Regions from separate parts of the Lysinibacillus sp. NPDC092081 genome, predicted to be linked through region 1. Evidence: riboswitches for the same ligand, from Rfam matches in the RefSeq annotation. Region 1 holds a riboswitch; each other region holds the start of a gene.
The links. Region 1 has a riboswitch for cobalamin ahead of ACIQLB_RS22430 ((2Fe-2S) ferredoxin domain-containing protein). Riboswitches for the same ligand answer to the same signal wherever they lie in the genome.

Region 1 (5,845 bases):
CCATAATAAGCGTGTAATTTTATAAAAATCACCATTTGCAGTTGGATCACTGCCCCCACGTGCAATTAATAAAATGGCAGTATCTTTATGTTCTTCTTCAGCATTAAAGCCGATTTCTGATAAACGGTCTTCTAAAATAGCAAATATTTCTTCATGGATACCGATTGTTTGTCCATACGTGAACGTTATATTTGGATAATGCTCACGCGCATGTTCGATTTCTGCTGGAATATGTAGTTTTGAATGTCCAGCGTGAAGAAGGATAATCGGAATAACATGCACCTCTGTAGCCCCCTTCTTCACACAGTTCGTAATACCTTCTTCAATATTTGGCGAAGCGAACTCTAAAAAACATGTTTCTACTAAAAAGTTATCATCAATGCGAGGTGTCATCTGCTCGATAAACGTACGTACCTCTTCATTCCCTGCTTCTAAACGGCTCCCGTGGCCCACAAATAAAATTGCTTTCATCTCATTACTCCTCATTAGTCGCCGCATGGAGCTGGCTCTACTTTTATTTTTGAAGACATATCCTGATACGTAAAATGTAGGATCTTTTTCACACGTTTGAAGTATTTAAACAAACGTTCATTTGGATGTGCATTTGCTTTATATTCTTCGATAATGTCAGTGATAAGTGGTATAAGCTGTTCAGGCTCTAATCCCTCAACAACAGGCTGGGCCGCATGTGCTGTACGACCAACCGGCTTAGCACCAATAAAGACATCAAACTTACTTTTGCGATAAACAATGCCAATATCATCAAATACTGCTCGATAACATGCCATACCGCAGCCGTTAAAGCCAATATTTAATGTTTTCGGTAACGACATCCCACCAAGCTTTGCTTGAATCTCTTCCGCATACGGAATCGAATCGTACTTTTCTCCATAACAGAAGTCACAAGCCTTTAACGAAAGCACGTCACCAATTGGTGCTAGTAAAAAGCCAACTTCACGAAGCTTTGCTGTAACCTCTTCAGGATCAGACGTTGGAATTTTCAAATGAATCTGATGGTCTGGTGTATACTCCATCGTCCCTTCCTCGCCAACTACCTCAGCTAACGTCATCATTTGTTGAGGAGTAAAGAACTTATTGGCTACCCCAGGACTAACCGCTAATTCAAAAATGGATTCGATTTTTTGTTGAACACGCTTAGGTGTTACTTTCACCGCGCTTGTTCCCTTCACCATAGCAAGTGCAGCTGTCGCCATTTCCAGTGACGATTTTTTAGGATTTGATTGTGGTCTGATGGCTAAACTGGGCTTCATACGATTGGCATTAGGATCTGTCGCAAAATCATTACTCGCTGCTCCTGTTTCTTGATTCATTGCCCATGGTTCATTTTCTTCCTTCAGTCGTTGATGTGGTCGTAACGGTTGTTTTTCCTCACCAAGTGTATATTTACGTTGATAACCACGTGGCGTAATCATTTTATTGTCATAGAAAAATGTTGTTGAATTCCCGATAATAACTGTCGTTAACATGCCGATATCGTGTTCAAGCATTTCCGCTAAAGTAGTCATCGTAATTTCCTGACGGTCACGATACGCGCTTTTCACAAGTCCAACCGGCGTATCTGGTGAACGATATTCTAATAAAATTCGTTGTGCCTCAACGATTTGTCTCGTACGACGCCCACTTTTCGGGTTATAAAGAGCAATAACAAAATCCGCCATAGCTGCCGCTTCCACTCGTTTTGCAATTAAATTCCAAGGTGTTAGGTGATCACTTAAACTAATGGTACAGGCGTCATGCATAATGGGAGCACCTAGTAAACTTGCACACGAATTAATAGCTGAAATACCAGGAACAATTTCTACCTCGATACCAGTTGCTTCTGTCCATCCTAGCTCGATTAATACTTCATACACTAATCCAGCCATTCCATAAACCCCGGCATCTCCACTGGAAATGACCGATACGATACTTCCAGCCTCTGCTTGACGTACCGCTTCCTGTGCACGTGAAACTTCCTCTGTCATACCAGTACTAATAATTGACTTTGCACTAACTAAATCCTGAATAAGTTCAACATAAGTTTTATAGCCTATGATCATATCACTTTGTTGTAGTGCCTCCACAGCACGAGTCGTAATATGTTTAAAGTCTCCAGGGCCAAAGCCAACTACGAAAATCTTACCTTTTTGCGCCATTTTGTTACCCCTCTTTCACCTTTTCAATACCTTTAATGGCTGTTGTTTGTGCTGTACGTTGTAACGAACCTTCACGCAATGTAAAGACATGCTCATTATGTAACGATTCATGATTTAAATCTTGCACGAGTGCCTTCGCATGCTCCGTTGTCGGCACTCTGTACCAATTTCCCTGAGGATAAGCAATGACAACACAAGCATCCTTACACCTGCCATTACAGCGGGTCCTTGTCGTATGTATTTCCTTATCAAGTGCCAGCAACTGTATTTCATCACGGATTGCTTGTGTAATATCCTCAGCATCTTTTTTCATACAGCTACTACCATTGCAAATAAAAAGATGTGTTTTCATCCCTTCTAAATTCCAAGTTGTCATAGTTGTTCTCCCCTCATTTGCTTTTAGGAAAAAGAAAAACCTTTACTCTAGACGAAGAGTAAAGGTTTTGTAGAAGCAAAAAAAACGAATATAGTTGTGTACTCGCTCTCGCTTCAACTTCTCCCTCCGAAAAGTTTGCATGCATCATCACATAAGCAGGTTTCCTGACTTAAGCTTCCTTTTACTTTCGCGCCTTCCTAGATTTCACTAGTGGCTTCCGCGATTTCATCAGCTATTACAGTAGCGGGGGCTGTATCGGATTCTCACCGATTTCCCTATTATCTTGAAAATATTTCAAGCACTTATGGATGTTTTATATGAATTTATTATTTTTTTATAAAATTGAAAACTGTTTCTATCATAGCTTATTTTTTCATAATTTCAATATTTCTTTCTTAAATTGTGACATTTTTATTAACTTTTTTTAGAAAAATGCGACATTCATATTACATTTATCCGAATTTTCGACATAGAAACTCAATTAAAAATATTTTCATAAAAAGTATAGCATATTTATGGAAAATCATGTTACACTTTGTCGTGAAATCTCACAACTTCATCTTTTTTCGGTGCGATTTGTTCAGCATTTCGCTTAAAAGGGAAGCCGGTTTAAGTCCGGCGCGGTCCCGCCACTGTACTAGGGAGTTTTATAGAGAATGTCACTATCCAAAGGATGGGAAGGCCTATAAAACGTTGAACTAAAGCCAGGAGACCTGCCGAAAAATATGTGATCGTTTCAACCTACGAGGATGGGTGTGCGGCTTAGCAAATTAGAATTTTATTTGCATTTTTTCAGCTATGCATTTTTCCGCAAATGGAGAAGTGCTTTTTTATTTGCGCACGCTAATTCGAAATAATTTATTGAGGAGGAGAGATTTTTGAAATTCTCAGGTTGGAAGCTTAGTTATTTCTTATTGGCATTTTTATTTGTGCCAAATCGTGCATTTGCGATGCATATTATGGAGGGCTTTTTGCCAATTGAATGGGCGATTTTTTGGTGGGTCATATCGATTCCTTTTATTATTTTAGGATTACGTTCTATTCGTAAAACCATCGATGAAAATCCTGAAACAAAAATGATATTAGGTCTATCGGGTGCTTTTGCCTTTGTGCTATCAGCTTTAAAAATTCCTTCTGTAACGGGAAGTTGCTCACATCCGACAGGAGTTGGGCTTGGAACAGTTCTTTTTGGACCATTAGCGATGAGTGTTATCGGGACAATCGTATTATTATTCCAAGCTTTACTTTTAGCACATGGTGGCCTTACAACTTTAGGAGCTAATGCCTTTTCCATGGCCATTATGGGCCCTATTATCGCTTACTATGTATTTAAGGGCTCACAAAAAATGGGGCTATCATTTTCCATCGCCGTCTTTTTAGCAGCAATGCTTGGTGACTTAGGTACATATGTTGTCACTTCTGTGCAATTAGCTCTTGCCTTCCCTTCTGAGGTCGGAGGCTTTATGGCTTCATTCACAAAGTTTGCAGGTATTTTTGCATTAACGCAAATTCCTCTTGCTGTTAGTGAAGGAATTTTAACAGTGGTCGTTATGAACTTCCTGAAAAAATACAATGTCAGTGAATTAAAAGCTTTACGTGTTTTTTCAGCAAAGGAGGCTCACTAAAAATGAAAAAAAACTTATTGCTTTTAGCAATTGTTGTGTTATTAGCAATCGTTCCCCTGTTTATTCAAAAAGGTGCAGAATTCGGAGGGGCTGATGGCGAAGCAGAAGCAGCAATTAGTGAAATAGATGCTAACTACGAGCCATGGTTTGAAAGCTTATGGGAGCCACCAAGTGGTGAAATTGAAAGCTTATTATTCGCACTACAAGCTGCTATTGGCGCTGGATTTATCGGCTATTTTATCGGCTTAATGCGCGGCAAACATAAAGAGGGTTAAGCGATGTTACTCATTGATAAGTATGCTTATTTGAATAAATTAGCGTCTGTTCATCCGCTAGAAAAAATGACCTTATCCCTTGGACTACTTATATTGTCGCTTATCATGAGAGATGAACGAATTTCACTCATTACATTTATTGTAATGAGTGCTTTTATCATTTTAAGCGCAAAAATCCCTACAAAATATTATGCAAAATTATTATTGTTACCTGGGTTTTTTTTACTATCAAGTTTAGTATCAATATTAATTTCTATAGCACCAACAACTAGCACGCTACCAACGCACATTTGGTCATTTTCTCTTAATAGTTGGACAATTTTTGTCGGCAGTGCAAGCCTAGAGACAGCGCAGCAGCTTTTTTTCATCGTCCTTGGCAGCATTAGCTGTTTGTATTTTTTAATTCTCACAACATCAGTACAATCCATTTGTTACGTCTTGCGACAATGGCATCTTCCAACTCTATTTGTAGAGCTAGTAGAACTAACGTATCGTTTTATTTTTATCTTTTTAGAAAGTATGCAAAAAATTCATCTTGCCCAACAGGCCCGCCTAGGATACAACTCCCCTATGCAGTGGCTTCGCTCGGTATCAATGCTGATTGCAGCTTTATTTGTCGAGATGTTTCAACGCAGTCGTGAGCTAAACAATGCGATGGAAGCGCGTGGTGGCGAAACTGTCTATTGGCAGGATGATGTTATCTATAACACGAGAAATTGGACTGGTATTGCTGCTATTTTTATATTCCTCATCATTTATGGAGGCTTTTTCTGATGACAGATTTATACTTTGATTTAACACATTTATCCTACGCTTATGCAGATGGAACTCATGCCTTAACAGATATTTCACTTCAAATTCCAAAGGGAAAAAAAATCGCTTTACTTGGTCATAATGGAGCTGGAAAATCAACGTTATTTCAGCATTTAAATGGTATTTTGAAGCCTACCGCTGGAAGTATATCCTTTTGTGGTAAAGAACTGAACTATAGTAGAAAAGCATTAAAAGAATTGCGTCAACAGGTTGGCATTGTTTTTCAGGATGCAGACAATCAGCTTTTTTCTGGCACAGTTAAGCAAGATATTGCATTTGGTCCTTTGAATCTTGGCTGGACAGCTGAAAAAATTGAAGAGAAAATTGCGTGGGCTGTCGCTCAAACCGAAGTCGAAGCATTGCTAGATAAACCAATCCATTTTCTAAGTGTTGGACAGAAGAAACGTGTCGCGATGGCAGGAGTACTTGCAATGGAACCTTCCGTTTTATTATTAGATGAACCGACAGCTGGGCTAGATAATTATTATAGTGCACAAGTTTTACAGTATTTAGCTACGTTAGAGAACGGTGAACGAACAATTTTACTAGCTACGCATAATATCCCATTAGCCTATGAATGGGCAGATCAAATCATCGTGA
Region 2 (5,845 bases), on a different contig from region 1:
ACGTTGATAAACCAGAAGTATTAGCTAATTATTTGAAAAAATATAATGTTCCAGATGAATCAAAATGGAATCTACTTACTGGTTATTCACAAAAATATATCGAGCAGTTTGCTGTGAAATCAACTAAAATAATCGTCAAAGATGATCCTAACAGCGACCAAGTGATCCACGGGAATCAATTTTTCTTAGTAGATAAAAATGGCGTAATCGTAAAAATGTATACAGGGTTTGCTAAAAATATCGAGGATGTACCAATTGACACAATTGCATCAGATATAGAAACATATATTGATGAAAATTTATAATGGATAGAAGGAAACCGTCTCAATAAATGATGAGACGGTTTTTTTATCGATGAAATTTGATCTTTTATAACTTTAGCCTCGTTTATAGTGTAGAAGGAGGGAAAGATTTTGTCTGATACAGAATATCTAGAGCAACTAATGGAACTACATACAGAGCATTTATTTCGAATCGCTTACTATTATACGAAAGATCTACAAATAGCTGAGGATATTGTTCAAGATGTGTTTATTAAATTCTATCATCATCAGAAATATTATGAAGAAAGAGGGGAGATGAAGGCTTATTTAGCACGCATGACCATTAATAAATGTAAGGATTACTTAAAAAGCTGGGCTTATCGAAAAATTACATTTCAGCATAATTTTTTTGCTAAACAAAAAACTGTTTTACAAGATACACTCATTCATCAAGATGAACAAGCTCTTTTAGATGAAGCCATTTTACGGTTACCAATAAAGCAACGTGAAGCAATTGTCTATTTTTATTTGGAGGAAATGACGATCAAGGAGATAGCAGAGCTACTGGCAATTCCTGAGGGTACCGTGAAATCCCGTTTAAAGAAAGGGAAGGAATTATTAAAAGTAGACTTACAACATATTGAATGGGAGGTACTTTTCCATGGATAAACATACAATGCACGTATTGAAGGATGTCTCAGCTCATAAAGAAGCAATCATTCATAAGGTTCGACAACAAGTTCAGCAAGAGACGTATCCTTCAAAGCAACTTTGGCCGTATCGTGCACTGGCCGTCATGATGACATGCTCTATCTTACTATTTATTGCATGGCAAGCTTCGAAACCGATGGACCATGTAACGACAGAAATACTTCCTGAAGAAGATAAACAATCATTCAGCGATTTATTTCAAACAGAAGTTGAAGGAACAAAGACAACATACAGTCAGTTTTTTCAAATAGCAGATACATTTGAACACCACGAAAATATCAAATTTTATGCACCACTTCAGGGCTTCGAGGCTATGCAAGCAGTGGCGGCTACTATGGAGAATGCTGTCCATCTAATAGATCCTGAAAATCTTCCATTTAAATCAAATATACAGGAGGTATATGCGGTAACATCAGAGATGCAAGATGGTACCCTGCAAAAGCAAATTCAATTTAGTTATAAAGAAAAGTCTCTCACTGGAGTGGATCGTCAATATATTAATTTGACAGTAACAAATGTAAATCATAATCCTTTAGTAAACTATAACGTTATAGAAGATAGTCAGCACTTTTCAGGGGAAATCACGAATGTAGGTTTGAATTTTATGAATCCTTTGTATTATCGTGCGATGACACCAGATAAATTTTTCGCGTATGTATATTATAATTATGATGAGGCAGACAAGCGCATTTTTGGAATGATTACAAGAGCCAATGAGTTTTATACGTATTATAATGGCTATGTATATCAAATAGGCTATCAAATAAATGGTGATCAACAGGAAGCACAAGAAAAAATAGTTGCTCTTGTAAGAGAATTTATCCCGCATATAAATTCATCGGAAGCAAAGAAGTAAGGTGGAAGATAAACTGCCTGTAAAAGCTTGATTGATGAAGGCTTAGCAATCCGTGGTGATAGAACCATCCAGTGAGTAAGTATTACTTTATTTTTGTCAACAACTAGTTACCAAATTGGCACACCGCATTCTGTTTATATTAAAATAGTAGAAAAGGGATGGGGGGGATCAACAATGACGGTAGCGCAAACGTATTTAAATGTTGTCCAAAAGAGATTTAGAAGTGTCAAAGAGCTAGGCGATAAAACACTCGACCAACTTGAAGTGGCCCAATTGCACTGGGCGTATAATGAAGATTCAAACAGCATCGCAGTGATTGTAAAACACGTTAGTGGTAATATGATATCGAGATGGACTGACTTTCTAACGACAGATGGTGAGAAAGCAACGAGAAATCGTGATGATGAATTTACCGATAGCCTTCAGACAAAAGAAGAAGTTATGGCAGTATGGGAAAAGGGCTGGCAAGTATTTTTAGATGCTTTACAAAAATTAACAGAAGCTGATTTACAAGGGTTTGTAACAATAAGGGGAGAACAGCATTCCGTGATAGATGCGATTGAAAGACAAATGGCCCATTATTCACAACATGTCGGTCAAATCGTTTACATCGCTAAGCAAATAAAGGGCTCTGAGTGGCAAACAATAAGTATTCCAAAGGGACAATCTCAACTTTTCACAGAATCAATGTTAAAAAAACATCAACGATAGAAGTGTAGCCATCTCACTAGTGTGTGAATGGCTTTTTTTGTGGAATATACATAAATACCTTTGTTTAAAAATCGCAAAACTTTATTATATTCAGAAAATAAAATTGACGTGTGTCTTTGAAGCGTGTTATGTTTAGTACTAAATTTAATAATTACCATTACAAGTTTTAGGTGAAAAATAATTTTTCGCTTAATTAAAAGGAAAATGGGTGTAAATCCCATGCTGTCCCGCAGCTGTAAATGAGGAGTTTTGTTTCAAAAAAACCACTGAGTAAGTACTTGGGAAGGTGAAGCAAAATGAAGATTCATAAGCCAGAATGCCTGCTTGTAGTAAGATTCATTGTAGAGCTACGAAAGATAGGGAGATGGATGGGAAGGCTTTTACTGATGAGTTTTTCTATCCTTATTCATATTTGAATAAGGATTTTTTTATGGCTTTTTCCAAACTTAGTAGTTTACATCAAAGTGAGGTGCGAATAAAGAGAGAACATAGTTTATATGTACTTAAGACAAAAACAACTTTGAAACCTCGTACAAATTGTTTGGTTAGCGGCGCAATTCACACTTTTAGCGGCGTTCTTTAATTGGTTAGCGGCGGAATTTCGGGTTTTAGCGGGGTTCCCCGAATGCTATGGGTGGAGAAGTACAATAATTCAATCTTTCTAGCACAAATAAATAGACAGGAGCAATATTAATGTTATTCAAAAAGAAATTATTACCTTTCATGCTATTACTGATGTTAACCATTTTAGCAGGGTGTTCAAGCTCGAATGAAGGTAATGGAAGTACAACAAAAGATAACGAAGGAAAAATGATAACAATTGGCTGGCCGCTAGATATAGGGCCTTTAAATCCGCATACCTATTTACCAAACCAAATGACTGCACAAGCAATGGTGTATGAATCATTGGTAGAATATAACGATGATGGGACAATATCGCCGAAATTAGCAGAGAGATGGGAAATCTCCGACGATAAAAAAACTTACATATTTCATCTTAGAAAAGATGTCAAATACTCTGATGGGACAGCCTTTAATGCAGATAATGTCATTCGTAATTTTAAAGCAGTTTTAGCAGATCGTGAAACACATTCCTGGATGGGAATGGTGAATCATATTGTAGATGTTGTGAAAGCAGATGACTATACTATTCGATTACAGTTAGATGAACCATATTACCCCGTATTAAATGAACTGGCATTTGTTCGACCATTTCGCTTCTTAGGGGATAACGGATTCCCTGAAGGAGATGCAACTAAGAAAGGTATAAAAGCTCCGATTGGTACGGGTTCATGGGTATTAACCGAATACAAAAAAGATCAATACGCTATTTTTAGCCGCAACGAACATTATTGGGGTGAAAAGCCACTGGTAGACAAAGTAAAAGTGAAAATTATTCCTGATTCAGAATCTATGTCACTGGCATTTGAAAATGAAGAATTAGATTTAATTTATGGTCGCGGCATTATTAGCTTAGATAACTATACTTTCTTAAAAGATAGTGGTAAATACAAAACGGCTACATCTGAACCTTTATCTACACGTGCATTACTGTTTAACACACAATCTGGTCCTTTAGCAGAATTAAAAGTACGTCAGGCTATTCAATTCGCTATTAATAAAGAACAAATGGTTGAAAGTATTACCCATGGTACAGAAAAAGTTGCCAATACACTGTTTTGGGATGCTATTCCTTATGCCAACATTGATTTAAAACCAATCCTATTCAATCCAGAAAAAGCCAAGCAGTTATTAGATGAAGCAGGTTGGACTTTACAAAAAGGTGATAAAATCCGTTCCAAAAATGGGCAACCTCTTACATTAGATTTAATCTATATTGCAACAGATGCCATCCAAAAACCTATGGCAGAATTAATGCAAGGAGAATTAGCAAAAATAGGCGTCCAATTAAACCTTGAAGGCGCTGATGTTATGGTAGGGCTCCAAAAATTGATGGACAATCAAGTAGATATTAACTTCTGGCGTACAAACGGTCCGCCAACAGACCCACACAGCTTCGCAAATGAATCAGCAACACCGAATGCCAATGGCGTTTATGAGGCGAAATTAGGCCTAGATAACGCAGTACAAATTGACGACAAAATACATCAATTATTAATTGGGACGGATGAAGCGGAACGTGTTAAATTGTATAAAGATATTTTAACAATGTTCCATGATCAAGCATTATTCTATCCGATTTCATATGAAACGAATACCGTTATATACCATAAAAATATGAAAGATTTTAACCCTCGTGCATCTGAATATGATATTCCTTATGCTCAAATGGATTTAAAGTAAGAGATTGAAAAGAGAGTGGGTCTAAACATGACTCCTCTCTTTTTGCACTATGAAGACTTGGGAAGTGATGAAAGAAATGTACGAATCAACTTGGCTTTTTTGTCTAAAACGAGTTATTACATTACCATTTGTCTTACTAGGGGTTTCAATCATGACCTTTTTATTTATTCGTTTTGTTCCAGTAGAGCCAGCGAAGGTAATACTTAGACTGTCAGGAGTCGCACCGACGGCAGAAGCAATACAGTCACTACGATCGGAATTGGGCACTGACCAACCTATGTCGATTCAATATTTTATATGGTTAAAAGGTGTGTTGCACTTCGATTTTGGTACATCGTTTGTGAGTAGATTACCCGTTGCCCAAGAAATAGTAGAAAAACTACCGGCAACTTTTGAATTAGCCCTAGCTGCATTTATATGTATTATTGGCATTAGTATTCCTCTTGGTATTATAAGTGCTCTTTATAAAAATTCAGTACTTGATAAGATTATAGGCTTATTATCCATTATTAGTGTATCCATCCCAACTTTTTGGTTAGGTTTTTTTCTTTTGTACTTATTTAGTTTGAAGCTAGGCATTTTCCCGACAAATGGTAAAGGGACTATTTTACACATAATTTTACCAGCAGTATCTTTAGCATTACCCACTATCGGATTGTTTGTTCAATCAATTCGTACAAGCGTCCTAGAAGAATTACAAAAATATTATGTTCAGTATGCACATTTACGGGGTTTAAAAAAATCTGTTATTCTCAGTCGACATGTCTTTAAAAATGCTGCTATTCCGCTGACGACGATGCTTGGTATGACACTTGGAAATTTATTAGGTGGGGCTGTTATTGTAGAGCAGGTATTTAGCTGGCCAGGTTTAGGTCGCTACTTAATAGAATCAATTATTAATAGGGATTATCCAGTTGTGCAATGTTATGTTCTAATAATCGCTATTATCTATGTTTTTGCTAATTTATGTACAGATATATTACATAGAGTTCTTGATCCT
Region 3 (5,845 bases), on a different contig from region 1:
CTGCTCCCCAATTGTTAGACACATCTAACAATTGGAGGTGCAGTTTTTTTATGGTCAAATATACTGCCGAAGATAAATTACAAGCTGTTGAGCGTTATTTAAGTGGAAAGGAAAGTTCCTATGATTTAGCTAAATCTATGGGGACTGATAATAAAGCAATTCTTAAATGGGCTAAGCAATATGAATACAATGGTGTGGAAGCTTTTATTCAGCCATGTACAAATTACACTAACGTTTAAAATGGATGTACTAAATTTTATGATTGAAAATGGTACGTCCTTAAACGAAACGGCAGCGATTTTTAAGATACCTGCCCCTTCAACAATTAGTGTTTGGAGAAAGCAATATGAAACTCAAGGATTAGATGCCCTTCAATCAAAGAAAAAGGGGCGTCCATCCATGAAAAAAGAATTTAATAAACAATCGAAACAAGCACATACTAGGCGCTATTCTTTTACTCGGTGCAACATTTCTGAGTGAAATAGATAAAACAAAGTTGATATCACAGCAATAAACGGACAGGAAGCTCCCGAAAGCCTTTTTGGCATTAGGGAGCTTTTCTAGCAAAGAGGAATAGAATTAGTTTTATCCTCTAAAATCCGTTTAAATATTTCAAACTCTTTTGAAGAAAGCATTCTATTTATTTTATTTTCTTCAATTTTGGGAAACCGTTTGTAACCTGAATATACTAATAATGAATATTAGCTCTTGAGTTGATCTTTCTTCTGTAATAAAAGCAATTGCTCCTACAATCTAATTTTCTTTAATATTGTGCCAAGCACCATTCTTTAGTTTCTTGGTCGGCAAAAGATGCTTCTACACTATTTAAATAAATTTGCCGATAATCTTCTTCACTTAGATTAAATTCGTTGTTCACTAAATGGATTTCTTTTGCCATTGTAGTATCTGATACTGTTCGATTATCTGTATTAAATGTCACTTTTATTCCATCTTTATGAAACTTATAAATTGGATGTTCAGAGTAATTATAAACAGCTTTCGTCTGGACATTACTTGTTGGACACATTTCAAGTACTACTTGTCTTTCTTTCACAATTTTATAAGCCTCGGCACAATCTTTAATAAATACTCCATGTCCTATTCTTTCAGCACCCAACAGTTCTACAGCCTCTAGAACGTTTTTACCAATTCCCGTTTCACCGGCATGAATAGTGACTCTGTAGCCATATTCTTTGGCTAATGCTATTGGATCTACGAATCTTTCACAGAAGCCTTCTTCTTCGGATGCGCATAGGTCAATTGCCACCACACCTTTACCAAGGAACTTTTTCCCCTTTTCAACCACCTCAAATGCGCTTTCTACAGACATCGTCCTCATGCAAGACAAGATTATATTTCCCTTTATTTCGTAACAGCTTTCAGCATCCCTCATCCCCTCTATAACAGATTGAATAACTTCTTCAACACCAAGACCTTGTAATGTGTGAAGTAACGGGGCAAATCTGACTTCTAAATATTTCACATTTTCTCTTGTTGCATTCTCAAATAGCTCAAAAGTAATTCTTCTTAAGTTCTCCTTTGACTGCATGACCAAATTAGGAAGAGAAAATCTTTTTAAATATTCATCAAGGGATTCACATTCTAACGGAGCAATCAGCTCCTTTTGCAGTTCATCCTTATCAAAAGAGGGTAACGGAATACCTTCCTTCTGTGCAATATCGATAATAGTTTCAGCCCTTAAGCTTCCATCCAAATGACAGTGTAGTTCAATTTTAGGCAATGCTAAAAAGTTCATTTTTGACCTCCTGAAATAAATTATTAGATTAAAATACAAAAAAAAAATTCCTGACTACAAAGAAAATACAAATTTTGTACTTTCTTCGTAATCAGGAATTTAGGTTCCTGGTAGAGACCCCCAAACCATATTATTGGGGTTATACGAAATACTATTGAAATCATTAACGATTTTTAATATGATAATAAAAAAAATTCGGATTGTCAACATGGTTCCTAACACCGATAAATCATTGTGTTTATTCTAAAAACATATGCATAAGAAGTGATTGCTCTAATTGAACACGTAAGTTCAGTATCTATATGTAACTCAGAAACGTTGGAAAGAAATATACAATTTCACTAATATATTGACACAAAAACCACTTTGTCGTAAATTTAAAATAATTGCATAAAAGCATTAGGTGCCCATTGCGGGAGAATAGGGAATAAAGTGAAAAGCTTTAGCGGTCCCACCACTGTAAAAGGGAGTTTCATAGAGAATAACCACTAGCATCGTTCTGGGAAGGTTCTATGAAATGTTGAAATTGAGCCAGGAGACCTGCCTATTGCTTCGATTATATAGACGATGGAAAAGTCTGTAGTTTATTTGTTATGGAATAAACTACAGGCTTTTTATTTTTTTCTCTAAATCATTCTTCGAGTAATAAGGGCAAAAAAGAAAGGGGAAATTTTCATGCAATTATTACAACAGACGATTCAAAACATTCAAAGTGCCGACCACAAAATGATGGAGAAGGCAAGAGAACGCATAGATGCACTTTGCAAGCCTCCTAGAAGCTTAGGGAAATTGGAGACCCTTGCTGTGCAACTATCCGGTATTACAGGAGACCTATTCCCTGCGATTGATAATAAAGCAATTATTGTCTGTGCTGCAGATCATGGTGTTTGTGATGAAGGGGTGACATCTAATCCGCAAAATGTGACGGTCTTTCAAACATTAAATTTCCCTAGAGGAGGAACTGGTGTCTGTGCGATCGCAAAAATTACAGATGCAAAAATTGTCACAGTAGACGTTGGCGTAAAAGAGGACATTCCGCATAATGCTGGTGTCATCATAAAAAAAATTAAATATGGAACGGACAATATGGCAAAAGGTCCTGCTATGTCAAGGGAAGAAGCCATTCAATCCATTGAAGTAGGAATTGAAGTAGCTACGGAAGAAATAAGCAAGGGGATAAATGTACTCGGGACAGGTGAAATGGGGATTGGTAATACAACACCGAGTGCTGCCATATTATCGGTTCTTCGTGAATGTCATCCGAATGAAGTGACAGGCTTCGGTGCAGGTGTTGGACCAGGGGGGATAGCGCATAAAGTAGAAGTCATTCATGATGCTATTGCATTAAATAAACCAAACCGCGATGATGCTATTGATATTCTTGCAAAGGTCGGTGGGTTAGAAATAGGAGCTATGGCTGGGGTGATACTTGCAGCTGCCGCACATCACAAACCTGTTGTTATTGATGGCTTTATTTCTACTGTTGCTGCTCTTATTGCATACGAACTCGAGCCAAACGTCAAAGACTATATCATTCCTTCTCATGCTTCTGAAGAACCAGGTGCAAAAATTGCTGCTGAAATGCTCGAAATTGAACCGATGCTACAGATGAATATGCGATTAGGCGAGGGCTCTGGTGCAGCTTTAGCCTTTCCTATTTTGGACGCAGCTTGCTCTATGATGAAAAACATGGCTACATTAGAGGAATCTATGCTGCTGTTGAAAAAGTAACTTTATTAATCTTCAGGTGCTTATTGAGCGGTGTTTGTGATAAATAAGAAATTAAATTTAAAAATTTAAAACAAGCCCAAATTTGATAATTGGGCTTGTTATTATGCAACAGTATAGCTATGCTCGATTCAACCTCCGCAACGGTAACCGCCATTTCTTCATATATGAAAGTACTCTTAGTACTGTGATCACACCAAATAATACATATAAAAAGAGATCCCCTGAAAATAGTTGAAGTCCGATGATAAGCCCGGCAAGTGCTGCCCAAACACCATAGACTTCATCACGGAGGACTAATGGTTGTCGTCTAGCTAATAAATCGCGAACAATTCCACCACCAGATCCTGTTAAGACAGCAGCAACAATAACGGCACTAATAGGCATATCAAGCTTGACAGCATAAAGGGCACCTTGAATCGCAAATGCCGATAACCCAATAGCATCAGTGAAATTGCCCCAACGATGCCAATGCTGAATGAGCCGATGGGGAAATATGAAAAAAATTGTAATGGCTGCAATGGCAATTTGGAACATCATGTCCTGACCCCACAGTGTTGTTACAGGTAAACCTATAAGTAAGTTTCGTATAGCTCCACCACCGAAAGCGGTTACGATACCGAGTATATATACACCGAATAAATCGTATTCTTCCTCCATTGCAATTATTGCCCCGGAAATAGCGAAGGCAATTGTTCCAATAATACTAAAAAACTCCCAAGCCAACCCTGTCACCCCTTATGTGAATAAATCATTTCATGTTGTTGTAGATTACATACTAGAAAACATTAAAGTCTCCTTTTTGTATCTAAAATTTTTGCATAGTAAAGCATCGACTTATAGTTTGGAATTATCAGATATCAAATATCTTATTATAGCAGAATTAAATAGATTTAGTTCGTAATTAAGTTTAGCGCCTATTGCAAGTTTTGCAGGCAAGCTCACAAATTGTTAAGATAAGATTTGAACAAATGTGAAATGGAGAAGAATATAATGACTTTTACAACCAATTTAACAGAAGAAACACTAGCATTAGCTGCTAAAATAGAAGAAAAGGTACGCTCTTTTCATGCAAAGGTAGAAGACATGGCGTTCTTCAATCAACAAAAAGTGCTTGCTGCGTTCCGAAAGCATCAAGTAAGTGATTATCATCTGCACCCGTCTAATGGTTATGGCTATGATGATGAGGGGCGTGACAATCTAGAACGTGTTTATGCAGAGGTCTTTGGAGCGGAGGCTGCCATTGTACGTCCGCAAATTATTTCTGGTACACATGCAATCACACTTAGCTTATTCGGCGTGCTACGTCCTGGTGATGAATTACTTTATATTTCGGGTCAGCCGTATGATACATTGCAATCAATAGTCGATGGTGGCGACAAGGATACTGGCTCGTTAAAAGATTATAAAATCGGTTATCGCCATGTGGATTTAATCGATAATCAAGCGATTGATTGGGAAGGTGTTGCAGCTGCAATTACACCAAGCACTAAAATGATTGCGATACAACGTTCGAAGGGGTATGCAACACGCCCATCCTTTACCATTTCACAAATTACAGAAATGTGTGCAAAAATCCGTGAATTAGCACCAAATGCAGTTATTTTCGTTGATAATTGCTATGGTGAATTTGTTGAGGCACAGGAACCGACCGAGGTTGGTGCTGATTTAATGGCAGGCTCGCTCATTAAAAATCCTGGTGGAGGCTTAGCGAAAATTGGTGGTTATATTGCTGGTCGTGCAGATTTAGTAGAAAAATGTGCTTATCGTATGACATCACCAGGTATTGGTGCTGAAGCAGGAGCAACATTAAATACGCTCAGTGACTTCTATCAAGGATTTTTCCTTGCACCACATGTTGTATCTCAAGCGTTAAAAGGTGCCATTTTCACAGCTGCTATGCTAGGGGAAATTGGCATGAATACATCACCAAGCTATGATGCTAATCGTACGGATTTAATTCAATCGGTTTCTTTCCAAACCGCGGAACAAATGATTGCTTTTTGTCGTGAAATTCAAGCGAACTCACCAATTAATGCGCATTATGCACCAGAGCCAGCGTATATGCCTGGCTATGAGGATGATGTCATCATGGCAGCTGGAACATTTATTCAAGGTTCAAGTATCGAGCTCACAGCAGACGGTCCTATTCGTCCGCCGTTTACAGCATTTATTCAAGGTGGTTTAACATACGAACACGTAAAATTTGCTATTTGTAGTGCTGTTCAGAAAATCCAAAAATAGGTAACGTGAAACTATTCAAAACTTCCATTTTGAATAGTTTTTTTATTTATGGACGAAAAGTTGAAGGTGACCTTTGTTAAAACGTATATTAGGCGTAGCAGAAATCACCCCTACGTT
Region 4 (5,845 bases), on a different contig from region 1:
TTTCGCTGTTAAAGGAATTAGTCAAGCAAACATCGGAGATATCATTGGTAATTCAGGTAACCCGCAGCCTTATGAATTAGTACCGACATTACAGGCGAAAGTACAATATGAAGGCGATCAACATATAAAGGATGTATTAAAAATTTTCCGCACACTCGAAGCGGAAGAACCATCATTACGTGTGCTGTGGCATGAAAAATTTCAAGAAATTCATGTACATATTATGGGTGTCATCCAACTCGAGGTTCTTGTCGACGTGCTTAATAAACGCTTCTCACTAGACATTTCATTTAGCGAACCCCAGATTTTATATATGGAAACGATCGCAACAACGGTGACAGGCTATGGTCATTTTGAGCCATTAAAGCATTATGCAGAAGTACATTTATTGATGGAGCCAAATACACGCGGTACTGGTAATACATTTGTCAATGCATGTCATGCGGATGATTTATCGGTAGGGCATCAACGACTCATTGAAAAACATTTATTCGAGCGCGCTCATCATGGGCTGTTAACAGGATTCCCTGTGACAGATGTTCGCTTCACTCTTTTAACGGGACGCGCACATATTAAACATACTGATGGTGGCGACTTCCGTGAGGCATCATTTCGAGCATTACGGCAAGGGCTAGAGCAAGCAGAAAATGTATTACTAGAGCCGTATTATCGCTTTAAGCTAAAAGCTCCTAGTGATTTTATCGGCCGCATGATGACCGATATTCAACAAGCTGCTGGTACATTTGAAGCGCCAATCTTAACTGAACATGATGCGATTTTAACCGGTCGAGCCCCTGTCGCAACATTTATGAGCTACAGTACAACCTTTGCTGCCTATACTAATGGTAAGGGCGTACTTTCTCTACAATTTGATGGTTATGATGTGTGTCACAATACGGAAGACATCATTGCACAAATTGGCTACGATAAAAACGCCGACCCCGAGTATACATCCTCTAGTATTTTTTGTACAAAAGGCAAGGGCTACTCCGTTCCTTGGCAAGAAGCAGAAGCAGCTATGCATTGTATTGACTGAATTCATAAAAACAGGACATGATTTTATATCATCGTCCTGTTTATTATGTTTCGTGGGGATTTACTATGCTATTGCGGGTAATCTTGCTTTGCGCGAGTACTTGCTCTCCTTTCGCGGGTATTTACTGTGCATCCGCGGGTATTCTGCCTTTGCGCGGGTATTTACCTTGCTTCCGCGGGTATTTACCCTGCTTTCGCGGGTATTCTTCTTCACCCAGCACGACTATTTTTATAAAGCTTGTACTGTTTTCTATGCTTGTTTAAAAATGCGATATGAAGGTTCCACAACGTGGCTATGGGAAGTAGAAAAATCGATTAAAATCTTGCCAGGTCGGCTTCTCAAAAGTTGCAAATTATCAATTAATTCTAGCAATAGTTCATGACCGTTACCACGTGGATGCCAGTTTAAATGATAATCATTAAGTTCCTTCACAGCTTCTAAAAATTGATGATACTCTCGCTCTACAAAATTAATCAGTTTTTTGTCTTTATGAGCTACCTGTGATAGATCCTCGAAATATGTTTCATAAAAGCGCATTACGATCGAGCACAATAAATCATTGACCCGAGCAGCACTTAATATTGGATTAGGATCTTGGGAAAGTCGCTCTAAATTTGGTTTTGCACGCGTCGAATCTATGCGTGTAATTAAATGATAATGCTCACCATTCACCTCATACACAATTGGATTTGTCGGCATATACATCATAAAACTATTTGTTTTTGTTTTAAGCTGATCTGTTATATCCGCCTTTGCAAAAAGGTGCCCTTTAATATTTTCATTTTGAATCCAAATAATATCTTTGTTATATAAAATTTGCTCAAATAATCGTTCATTACTAATAAGATTGCTAGCTATTAATTGATCAACAAGTGATTCTACAACCATTCTTGTTGTAGCTTTCTTAGTAACTTCAGTGCGTGGCTGCTTACAAATTTTCATATCTAAAGATTGTGGTTGCTGTGCTGTATATACATGAATATTCGTCATACTGCATCCTCTTTTCGTACATATTTTCAAAACGGAAGTCATCAGTAAAAAAAGGATTTCCTATTAACGCGAGGAAATCCTTCATTCTATCTTTTTCGTTCATCATATAATGTCAAACAATGCCCAAATATGAAAGAATTAGCTCGACAGCAAATACCTTCTTTTATCTTGGGCGTTTGACGTACAGTGACGAACAGAGCATTCTGTTTTGTCAACATGCCACCTCCTATTCCTCGTAGGGTTATGGTGTGTACTCATAATAGGCAGGTATCCTGACTCATGATCATCACTACTTTTCCCCTTCCCGTCGTTAAACAGTGGTCTATGAAAAGTCGCTCACATTTACAGTTGCGGGACAGTGTCGGATTTGCACCGACTTCCCATTTAAGTAAATCGCACGCAATTTACACCTATTACTCCACGCTATTCAGTTGTAAAGAAATTGGAAAATACCAGATTTCTTACTATTAATAGTAAAGTACTGTATTTTTAAAGTCAATTGAGGCAGTTAGATATTTTAAAACTACTCACTCAACTTCGGAGCTTTTCGTAATTTAGTTGCTTGCTCAAATGAAAATGCGAGTTTTATTAGAACATCTTCACTAAATGCAGTTCCTGCGAAAGTTATACCAAACGGTCTCCCATTTTCCATATACCCTGCTGGGACGGCAATAGACGGATATCCAGCTTTCGCACTTATTGTCGAACCTATATATGATGGAAAAATAATCGCATCTAATTCATATTTTTTTAATGTATAGTCGATTCCTTGTTCTTGAGAAAAATACAAATCCTCTAGTTTTGCATGTAAATAGTCAGAATCTCTTAACGTGTTCGATAATTTCTCTCTCGATTCCAATTTATCCTGCCCATATTTCAACGACTTTCCTTTTGAACGTTTATTAAATTGAATTAACTCAGAGATAGAATGGACAGGCATGTGAGAAGGTAGATTAACAAGGAAATTATTTAAACTATGCTTTAATTCATATTGCGGTACTCCCCATTTCCAGTCTCTATGAAAAGAAGGGATTTCGATTCCTTCTATAATTTCGGCTCCTTGCTCTCTTAAAACCTGAATGGCATTATTAAAAAGTGTTTCATCATATTCCCCTGAGTCATAATAAGCTTTTGAGGCATTATTATAAACACCAATTCTAGCACCATTTAATCCCGTTACATCTAAAAACTTGGTGTAATCCTTATATAATCTTCTTTCACTTTTATATGTAGCGACGTCGTCTTGATCTACTCCTGTTAATACGCCCAATAAAATAGCTGCATCTGTTACTGTTCTAGCCATTGGCCCTGCTGTGTCTTGAGAGTATGTAAACGGAATAATGCCTTGTCGACTAATGAGCCCAACAGTCGGTTTTATGCCGACTACTGAATTTTGAATAGCAGGACTTAAAATCGAGGCGTCTGTCTCAGTTCCAATTGATAAAACAGAAAAATTCGATGCTACCGCTACTGCTGACCCCGAACTAGATCCTCCCACAAAAAGTTCTGGATCACCATAAGGATTAAGTGTTTGACCACCTCGAGAACTATAACCTGCCCACATCGTACTCGACATACCATTTGCTAATTCAGTCATATTTGTTTTCCCTAAAATAACTGCCCCTGCTTCACGGAGCTTTTTTACTAGAAATGCATCCTGCTTAGCTAAATAATTTTCTAATGCAATTACGCCTGCACTAGTGTGCATAAAATCTTTCGTTTCGATATTATCTTTTAAAACTACCGGAATTCCGTGTAGAGGCCCTCTAGCCCCTTTTGTTAGTCTTTCCTCATCTAATGCTTCGGCAATAAATATCGCTTCTGGATTAATTTCAAGCATAGAATTAATCTTCTGTCCACCTTGATCATACTTAGCAATTCTGTGTAAATAATACATAGTTATTTCTTTTGATGTTATATCACCTTGTACCATAGCTGTCTGAATATCGATTACTGACAATTCTTCTTTAAAAAAGCTATTAAAATTTATCCCCATTCATACCCCCTACCTTTCTTTCAATATTATACCAATAAAATCAAATAATACCTAAATCATAATTTCATCTTTTAGTGTTTTTAAATAAATTTCAAAGTCTCCCCATGCTCCCGCACTCGAATACTCGTGTATGCATATAACCGGTACTTCCGTTTGTCGTACACTCTCCAATTAATTACCAAATAATGATCTGCTGTGCTACACTCTCTATACAGATAAAATTTTCAGTTAGTTTAGAAAAGGGTGGGATTCGGGATCATATGAAGAAGCTTAGAGGCATTTGGGTGTCACAATGTGCATATATGGCGCGTCTTTATATATCAAATATTTTCAAAAAGTCAGTGAAGGGTGGAATATAACTCTTCATGTTTTATCAGGAAGTTTATGTATTATAGAAATTAAATAATCTAGAGTTACTACCTCTTTCGTTTAGTTAAGAAAAGATCAGGTTGTGAGGTGAATGAAATTGAATAATATTAATATCGAATTTGGAACACTAATGCTTTTTCTAATTGTGCTTGTTTTAGTAATTAGTACTTTTGAATTTGTCATTAGAAGGCTGTTAGGTGTCGAAAGAAAGAAATGGTTTTCTTATAATCACATTAACGAAAGACATAAAAAACTAGATTGGTCTGTACGAATAATTTTTATGATTCTATTTTTAATTAGTTCGTATCAAACAATTCACTATGATAAAGTTGGAATTTTTCGGTATTCAGAACCGTGGTTTATCATGATTGTCTTTTTAATAGCATCTGAAATGTTACGAGCATTTATGGAATGGAGATATGCGGAAAATAAAAGAGATTTTGTTGCTACTCTCGCAGAAATGTTGTTTATGATTAGCATAGTATTTTTGACGATAAAAACGGATTTTTTCGGCTTATTTAATATTTTATTTCGAAGCTATTAAGTAAAGGAATCGGCTCTACGCTATCACTAGTAACAAAGATTAATCAATCCGCCTCATATAAAATAAAAAAGGTTATTTCGCAGAAAAAATTTATTCCTGCAAAATAGCCTTTTTTAATGAATACTATATTTCTTTCAATTAGTGTCTACTAAATCTCTGTGTCAGCTTTTGTAAATTTTCAGCCTGTGCACATAAGTCTTGTGACACTACCATGTTGACTGCTTGCATGGAGGCACTTTGCTCATCAACTGACTGCAGAACGACCTCTGTAGAATTAGACAAACTATCCATTCCATTAGCGATTGTCGATACTAATTTTGTCACCTCATTCGCACTACTTGAAAGTTCTTCAGCCGTTGCGGATATATCCTCTAGCTGGTTCGTCATTTTGCTAACATGCTGAGAGATCGTACCAAACGACTTTGTAGCCTCATCAATAACATAGACGCCCTGTTGAACATTTTTCAAGTCCTCTTCGACAGAAGTAGCTACTTGTTTTGTATCACTTTCAATGCCCACTACTAGCTCGACAATTTGAATAGCCGAATGCTTAGATTGCTCAGCCAATTTTCGAACTTCCTCTGCTACTACTGCAAAGCCTTTACCATGCTCTCCAGCACGAGCCGCTTCAATCGCTGCATTTAATGCAAGCAAATTCGTTTGATCCGTAATAGCCGTAATCATGTCTGTCATAGATTTGATATCCGTCATTTTTCCAGATAATTGCTGCATTAATTCACTTGTTTTTTCAGTAGAAGTCGAAATAAATTCCATCTGATTTTTAGCCACATGTAAAATTTCCGCACCGTTGCCTGCAATGTCATTTGCTTCTTTTGCATGATCAAATACATCTTGCGTTGCCACGGTAATACGTTCAATGCCATCAGCAGTTTCTTGCATAGCAATAGCA

Region 2: it holds a riboswitch for cobalamin, as region 1 does, so the genes downstream of both, nikA (nickel ABC transporter substrate-binding protein) here and ACIQLB_RS22430 ((2Fe-2S) ferredoxin domain-containing protein) in region 1, are expected to answer to the same signal.
Region 3: it holds a riboswitch for cobalamin, as region 1 does, so the genes downstream of both, cobT (nicotinate-nucleotide--dimethylbenzimidazole phosphoribosyltransferase) here and ACIQLB_RS22430 ((2Fe-2S) ferredoxin domain-containing protein) in region 1, are expected to answer to the same signal.
Region 4: it holds a riboswitch for cobalamin, as region 1 does, so the genes downstream of both, ACIQLB_RS16740 (hypothetical protein) here and ACIQLB_RS22430 ((2Fe-2S) ferredoxin domain-containing protein) in region 1, are expected to answer to the same signal.

The regions. Positions count from the first base shown of each region.
Region 1 covers NZ_JBIVRU010000025.1:13,513-19,357, forward strand. The annotation lists gene ACIQLB_RS22420 (sirohydrochlorin chelatase) at 1-471, opposite strand, end outside; gene cobJ (precorrin-3B C(17)-methyltransferase) at 486-2,156, opposite strand; gene ACIQLB_RS22430 ((2Fe-2S) ferredoxin domain-containing protein) at 2,161-2,532, opposite strand; cobalamin riboswitch at 2,669-2,853, opposite strand; cobalamin riboswitch at 3,083-3,267, shown strand; gene ACIQLB_RS22435 (energy-coupling factor ABC transporter permease) at 3,411-4,157, shown strand; gene ACIQLB_RS22440 (energy-coupling factor ABC transporter substrate-binding protein) at 4,160-4,432, shown strand; gene cbiQ (cobalt ECF transporter T component CbiQ) at 4,436-5,206, shown strand; gene ACIQLB_RS22450 (energy-coupling factor ABC transporter ATP-binding protein) at 5,206-5,845, shown strand, end outside.
Region 2 covers NZ_JBIVRU010000018.1:40,785-46,629, forward strand. The annotation lists gene ACIQLB_RS19915 (SCO family protein) at 1-305, shown strand, start outside; gene ACIQLB_RS19920 (RNA polymerase sigma factor) at 414-932, shown strand; gene ACIQLB_RS19925 (hypothetical protein) at 925-1,830, shown strand; gene ACIQLB_RS19930 (DUF1572 family protein) at 2,005-2,541, shown strand; cobalamin riboswitch at 2,686-2,883, shown strand; gene nikA (nickel ABC transporter substrate-binding protein) at 3,235-4,845, shown strand; gene nikB (nickel ABC transporter permease) at 4,922-5,845, shown strand, end outside.
Region 3 covers NZ_JBIVRU010000001.1:573,187-579,031, reverse strand. The annotation lists partial or broken gene ACIQLB_RS03040 (helix-turn-helix domain-containing protein) at 51-435, shown strand; gene add (adenosine deaminase) at 764-1,756, opposite strand; purine riboswitch at 1,825-1,923, opposite strand; cobalamin riboswitch at 2,141-2,318, shown strand; gene cobT (nicotinate-nucleotide--dimethylbenzimidazole phosphoribosyltransferase) at 2,432-3,487, shown strand; gene ACIQLB_RS03025 (trimeric intracellular cation channel family protein) at 3,605-4,210, opposite strand; gene ACIQLB_RS03020 (methionine gamma-lyase family protein) at 4,478-5,728, shown strand.
Region 4 covers NZ_JBIVRU010000012.1:51,567-57,411, forward strand. The annotation lists gene ACIQLB_RS16735 (GTP-binding protein) at 1-1,036, shown strand, start outside; gene ACIQLB_RS16740 (hypothetical protein) at 1,286-2,026, opposite strand; cobalamin riboswitch at 2,272-2,455, opposite strand; gene ACIQLB_RS16745 (amidase family protein) at 2,550-4,022, opposite strand; gene ACIQLB_RS16750 (DUF4181 domain-containing protein) at 4,483-4,935, shown strand; gene ACIQLB_RS16755 (methyl-accepting chemotaxis protein) at 5,074-5,845, opposite strand, start outside.